3 regions of the Agrobacterium sp. 22-3639C2 genome follow, and region 2 is predicted to be linked to each of the others. Evidence: predicted binding sites of a transcription regulator. Region 2 holds the regulator's gene; each other region holds the start of a gene.

Region 1 (2,271 bases), 800 kb from region 2:
TTTGCCAGAGCCGCCACAGATCACGAAAGCGCACATGTGGCAGGTGCTGCGGCAGGCCCGGGCCGATGACGGCCACTTTCTGACCCAGCCGGTTTTGTACCGGAATAAGCTGCACGATGGTGGAGGTAACGCCGGAGAGCCTGCGCTTGAAGTTCGGCGCAAGCACCTGCACATCTTTCAGACTGGCGTGGGACAAGATGGGCTTCCGTCTTTGCGGCTAAGGCAGGATGTTCAGTTCAGGATATCAATGCAATGCGCCCGAGGGGCGCATTGCATGAAAGGGCAGATCAGCCCCACTGTACGGCGAGAATCTCGTAACCCTTGGCGCCGCCCGGTGCGTTGACTTCGATGCTGTCACCGACTTCCTTGCCGATGAGGGCGCGGGCGATGGGCGAGGAAATGGAAATGCGTCCAGCCTTCACATCGGCTTCCTGGTCGCCAACGATCTGATAGATTCTCTCCTCGTCGCTATCCTCGTCGATAAGCTTGACGGTGGCGCCGAACTTGATCTTGGAACCGGACATCTTGGAAAGGTCGATGACTTCCGCGCGTGCGGTCAAGTCTTCGAGTTCAGTGATGCGGCCTTCGTTATGGCTCTGGGCTTCCTTGGCAGCGTGGTATTCGGCATTTTCCGAAAGGTCGCCATGGGCGCGCGCCTCCGCAATTGCCTCGATGATACGGGGACGCTCCTCCTGCTGGCGAAAGCGCAGCTCCTCCTGCAGCTTGATGAATCCACCGTGCGTCATCGGTACTTTTTCTACCATTTTTTTATCCTTCGCAGTCCTGTCGCTTTACTTGCAGACACAAAAAGAAACAGGTTCCGGAGGGGAACTCCGGAACCATGCCAAAATCATAACTAAGCCGACTATATCAGAAGACGACAACGAAATGCCAGCAAATTTGAGACGGGCATTTTCTTGCATTCGTTCAGGGCTTTAACAGATGAGATTGACATTTTTCAATAGAACATATAGTGAACATAACCATGAAGAAGTCAATCAGGCAACGGCTAGCCATTCTTTCCGATGCGGCCAAATACGATGCGTCCTGTGCCTCCAGCGGCACGACGAAACGCAGCTCTGCTGCATCCGGCGGACTTGGCTCCACGGAGGGGTCGGGCATATGCCATGCCTATGCGCCGGACGGGCGCTGCATTTCGCTCCTGAAGATTTTGCTCACCAATTTCTGTATCTATGATTGCGCCTATTGCATCAATCGTTCTTCGAGCAATGTCGAGCGGGCGCGGTTTACTGCCGAGGAGGTGGTGTGGCTGACGCTGGAGTTCTATCGGCGCAACTATATCGAGGGGCTGTTTCTCTCTTCCGGCATTATCCGCTCTTCCGATCATACGATGGAAGAGATGGTGCGGGTGGCGCGGGAACTGCGCGTCACGCATGGCTTTCGCGGCTACATCCATCTGAAATCCATTCCCGAAGCATCGCCAAAGCTTATTGAGGAAGCGGGGCTTTACGCCGACCGGCTGTCGATCAACATCGAATTGCCGACTGATAGCGGCGTCAGCCGTTTTGCGCCGGAAAAGCAGCCCGCCAATATTCGCCGCTCGATGGCTGATATCCGCCTGAAGATCGAGGAGGCGGGGGAGCCGACTGTCAGGACGCGAAAGACCAAACGTTTTGCGCCTGCCGGACAGAGCACGCAGATGATCGTTGGGGCGGATGGGGCTGATGACAGCACCATTCTGTCCACCAGCGCCCGGCTTTATGGCAGCTATGGTTTGCGGCGCGTCTATTATTCGGCTTTCAGCCCCATTCCGGATTCGTCGAAGAACCTGCCGCTCATCAAGCCGCCTTTGATGCGGGAACACAGGCTTTATCAGGCCGACTGGCTTTATCGTTTTTATGGGTTCGACATTGGTGAAATAACCGCGATCGGCGGTAACGGAATGCTCGATCTAGATATAGATCCAAAGCTTGCCTGGGCGCTGAAAAATCGCGACCGTTTTCCAGTGGACGTGAACGTGGCGGATCGCGAAATATTGCTGCGCGTGCCCGGCTTCGGTACCAAGACGGTCGCCTCGATCCTGTCTTCACGCCGGTTTCGCCGATTGCGGCTGGAGGATATCGCCCGCTTCGGCGTTTCCCTGAAAAAGGTGAAGGCCTTCATCGTTGCCGACGGCTGGACGCCGGGCAAGCTGACCGAACGGCCGGATTTGCGAGCGATGTTTGCTCCGCAGCCCGAACAATTATCGCTGCTGTGATGTACGGCCCGGTTCTGGAAGGGCGGGGCGATTTCGGCGAGTGGCGTGATGCG
Region 2 (2,271 bases):
GAAGGCCACATCCCTGCCGGTGAACACATCACCCCCCTCTATTGACGCATTATATTTAGCCGGATCAGCAATTGCGAGCGGCTCCAGATAGGTGCCATCGGCGAAAAATACGCAGGCATTTTGGGTGCCGAAAGGGTGCAGAGCCTCCGGCGCAACCGTAAAGCCAAGACTGACGAGGCGCTTCACGGCGACGCCTATGACTTCCACGGGCAAAACGAGATGGTCAACGCTATAGGGTTTCGTCATGACATGTATCCTGCTGGCCTTCCGCCCGGAGCATGCCGGGACGGTTTTGACCGCACAAAAGCACAATTGCGTGCTATGAGGCAAATCATCACAGCAATAAATGGCACCTTCACGAAATTTTAGGGGATTGCAGAACACATATGGAACATATAGTGTTCGTTCTGTATTTGTTTCGCGACTTCCACTACGATTCTAAAGGGTGTTTTCCTCATGCTCACGCGCAAACAGCAGGAATTGCTTCTCTTCATTCATGAACGAATGAAAGAGTCCGGCGTGCCGCCCTCCTTCGATGAAATGAAGGACGCACTCGATCTTGCTTCGAAATCCGGCATCCACCGCCTGATAACCGCTCTCGAAGAGCGCGGGTTCATTCGTCGGCTACCGAATAGAGCTCGGGCGCTGGAAGTCATCAAGCTGCCCGAGGCTTATACGCCGGGCGCAAGGCCGCAGCGCGGCTTTTCGCCAAGCGTTATCGAAGGCAGCCTTGGCAAACCCAAAACGCCGGAACCGGCCCCTGCCCCCAAGACGCCGGCCAACGATCTGGGCGGGGCTGTCACCGTGCCGGTCATGGGCCGCATCGCTGCGGGCGTGCCGATTTCCGCCATTCAGAACAACACCCATGATGTGGCCGTGCCAGTAGACATGCTTGGCACGGGCGAACATTACGCTCTTGAGGTCAAGGGTGATTCGATGATCGAGGCCGGCATTTTCGACGGCGACACAGTCATCATCCGCAACGGCAACACCGCCAATCCCGGGGATATCGTTGTGGCTCTGGTGGATGACGAGGAAGCCACGCTGAAGCGCTTCCGCCGCAAGGGTGCCTCCATTGCGCTCGAGGCGGCAAACCCAGCCTATGAGACCCGTATTTTCGGGCCCGACCGGGTGAAAATTCAGGGCAAGCTGGTGGGGCTGATCCGCCGCTACCATTGATCTTATCGAACCGAACGTGCTCACTTTACATTAGGCGTCATCGTGAAGATGGCGCCTATATATGGTTTGGCTGTTTCCAAACGTGGCGTGCTTTAGCGGGTGCACGAGGATATGCGCCATTCAGCCTATGCGCGTTGCCCTTTCCAAACTAAGTTCCTGCTCCATAAAGATGCTTCGGTTTCGCTACAGGCGTGGTGGCGAATGGGCTGTTCGCTGTAATTGTCGAAGCGATCCCATCCGCTGTTTTTTAGCGACGTTGTTCTGTCGTGTTGCGCAGTCAGTTTAGTGGTCACCAAAGGGTGACTTATCGCAAGGCGCGCTCTCAGTGACCCCACATCACCATTCATCAACGGCGTTTATGGGAGCCATGGATAATTTTCGATATTCCGTGAACGCTTGGCAGGTGTAGAAATACGCGTCATATCCGGGAGATACGCCATGTACGATCTTTATATAGCCAACAAGAACTATTCTTCATGGTCGCTGCGGCCGTGGGTATTGATGCGCACGCTCGGTATCGCCTTTGATGAAAAGCTCATTCCGTTCGGCGAAGGCGTCTCCTTCTCCTCCTTTTCGCCGACGGGCAAGGTGCCCTGCCTGGTCGACGAGGGTATGACGGTTTGGGAAACGCTTTCGATCGTCGAATATCTTGCTGAAAGACACCAGAGCGTCTGGGCAAGCGACAAGCATGCGAGGGCCTGGTCGCGTTCGGCCGCAAGTGAGATGCATGCCGGCTTTTCCTCGCTGCGCAATCTCTATCCCATGTCGGTGGGCATTCGGGTCAAACCCAGGGGCGGCGATTCCGGGCTTAAAGCCGATATAAAGCGGATCGATGCGTTGTGGAGCGAGGGTCTCACAAAATTCGGCGGGCCATATCTTGCCGGTCAAAAGTTCACGGCGGTCGATGCTTTCTTCTGCCCGGTTGCATTCCGTTTCCAGACCTATGGCAGCGCGGATCTTTCGCCAGCAGCGAAAGCCTATTGCGACCGGCTGCTCGCCCTACCTGCCATGCAAGAATGGTACGAGGCCGGTTTGAAGGAGAGCTGGCGCGACGCTGGTCATGAAGAGGAAGTTGGCGGGATCGGCGAATTG
Region 3 (2,271 bases), 100 kb from region 2:
TAGCGGATCACCTCTTCGCGGCGGTCCTGGCAGAAGTCGATATCGAAGTCGGGCATCGACACGCGTTCGGGATTGAGGAAGCGTTCGAACAGCAGCGAGAAGCGCAGAGGATCGACATCGGTGATGGTCAGCGCATAGGCCACGAGCGAGCCTGCACCCGAACCGCGGCCGGGGCCGACTGGAATATCCTGCTGCTTGGCCCATTTGATGAAGTCCGCAACGATCAGGAAGTAACCGGGAAAACCCATGCGTTCGATGACGCCAAGCTCGAAATCCAGCCTGTCGCGATATTCCTGCTCTGTGTAGCCTGGTGCCATGCCGAGGGCCGCAAGGCGAAGATCAAGACCTTCGACGGCCTGACGGCGAAGCTCTTCGGCCTCTGCCCGTTGCGCCGCTTCGGGATCGTCGCTGGCACCGGTGAAGCGCGGCAGGATCGGCCCACGCTTCTTCAGCACGTACGAGCAACGCATTGCGATTTCGACGGTGTTTTCCAGTGCCTCCGGAAGGTCGGCAAACAGCTCCGCCATCTCCTCACGGCTTTTCATATAATGGTCGGGGGTCAGGCGGAACCGGCTGTCATCCGAAACGATGGCGTTATGCGCCACCGCCATCAATGCATCATGCGCCTCATAATCGGCCCTCGAAGGGAAGAACGCCTCGTTGGTGGCGACCAGCGGAATATCATGTTCATAAGCAAGCCCGATCATACGCCGCTCATGGGCGCGGTCGAAACCGGACTGACGCTGCAATTCGATATAAAGCTTGTCACCGAAGAGTGATTTCAGCGCCAGCAGGCGTTCTCTCGCCTGCGCCGTATGCCCTTCCTTCAGAGCCATATCCACCGGACCACCGGAGGCACCCGTCAGCACGATCAGCCCGGCATTGGAGGCTTCCTCCAGCCATGCACGGGTAATATGCACGGACTGGCCACCGCTTTCGCCTTCCAGATAGGCGCGGCTGATAAGGTCCACCAGCCGCTCGTACCCTCCGGCATCAGCCGCGAGCAGCACGATGGCTGGAAGCTTGGCAAGGTGGCTGTTGTGGTTGCGGCGATCATCCACCGCATCCTGCATGTCGATCGACACCTGACAGCCGATAATAGGCTGCAAGCCCTCATCACGCGCCTTTTCGGAAAACTCCAGCGCGACGAAAAGATTGTTGGTGTCGGTAATGGCTATGGCCGGCTGGCCGTCTGCAACGGCCTTGGACATGATTTTCTTGAGGGGTAAAGCCCCCTCAAGCAGGGAGTAAGCGGAGTGAACCCGCAGATGGACGAAACCGGGTGTTTTCAGCGTTTCGCCAGAGGTCTCTCCACGCGTAACCGTCTCGCCCATATCGTCATCCTGTCATTCTGAATCGAGGGGGCGATTTTCCGATTTTCGGCCTTCAAAGTCCACCGCCTTTCGGCGTCTATACAGGCTTCTGCGCCGGTGTGCCCTTCACAGGGCAGTGAGGATCACCGAAAAGCTGGCGACAAACACAGCGATGGAGGCGAAAGCGGCAACGTCACGGATGAAATCAGTCATTGGTCTCTCCTTACTCGTTATGTTCTAACTTTGTTCTCATTTTGTTCGATTGTCAACAGGCTTTTATTGATAGTCTCCTTGCTAACGCGGCAGAATCGGCCGCGGTTCCACCTTCGTGAATGGCAAGCCACTGACTCCAAAGCAAAAAAACCCGGAGGCAAAAACACCTCCGGGTTCGTGAAAATTCAATTGTGGAAGGACGAGTGGCCTTGCGGGAAACGTGAACGTAGACAGACTCAGCCGCAGAAAAGATCTCAAAGGCGGCGTTATGGTCGCCTTACTGCATCACGATCAGAAGTCTACGATCTTGCCGTCTGCAAGCGTCACGCGGCGGTCCATGCGGTTGGCGAGCTCGTGATTATGGGTGGCGATCAGTGCGGCAAGGCCGGACTGGCGCACCAGCGCCTCCAGCGCATCGAACACGTAATGCGCGGTCTCGGGATCGAGATTGCCGGTCGGCTCGTCGGCGAGAAGCAGGAGCGGTGCGTTGGCAACGGCGCGCGCAATCGCCACACGTTGCTGTTCACCGCCGGAAAGCTCAGCCGGGCGATGTTCGCCGCGATGGCCGACGCGCATGTAATCGAGTAGCGCGCTCGCACGCTTGCGAGCCTCGCCCTGCGTCAGACCGGCGATGAGCTGCGGCATCATCACGTTCTCCACCGCCGTGAACTCCGGCAGCAGATGATGGAACTGGTAGACGAAACCGATGTCGCTGCGGCGGATCGCCGTGCGCTTTTCATCCGGC

What was found. Region 2 encodes LexA, which represses DNA repair genes until DNA is damaged. Its sites were predicted from a motif close to TGTTCNNNNTGTGTTCNG; they were not measured.
Region 1: the regulator LexA is predicted to act here: its motif matches at 963-980, upstream of ACQZ6D_RS05960 (putative DNA modification/repair radical SAM protein).
Region 3: the regulator LexA is predicted to act here: its motif matches at 1,547-1,564, upstream of dnaE (DNA polymerase III subunit alpha).

The regions. Positions count from the first base shown of each region.
Region 1 covers NZ_JBNWDB010000001.1:1,181,116-1,183,386, reverse strand. The annotation lists gene ACQZ6D_RS05970 (glycosyltransferase family 4 protein) at 1-196, opposite strand, end outside; gene greA (transcription elongation factor GreA) at 288-764, opposite strand; gene ACQZ6D_RS05960 (putative DNA modification/repair radical SAM protein) at 986-2,218, shown strand; gene ACQZ6D_RS05955 (UdgX family uracil-DNA binding protein) at 2,218-2,271, shown strand, end outside.
Region 2 covers NZ_JBNWDB010000001.1:383,226-385,496, reverse strand. The annotation lists gene ACQZ6D_RS01895 (VOC family protein) at 1-246, opposite strand, end outside; gene lexA (transcriptional repressor LexA) at 457-1,179, shown strand; gene ACQZ6D_RS01885 (glutathione S-transferase family protein) at 1,618-2,271, shown strand, end outside.
Region 3 covers NZ_JBNWDB010000001.1:279,099-281,369, reverse strand. The annotation lists gene dnaE (DNA polymerase III subunit alpha) at 1-1,334, opposite strand, end outside; gene ACQZ6D_RS01400 (ABC transporter ATP-binding protein) at 1,818-2,271, opposite strand, start outside.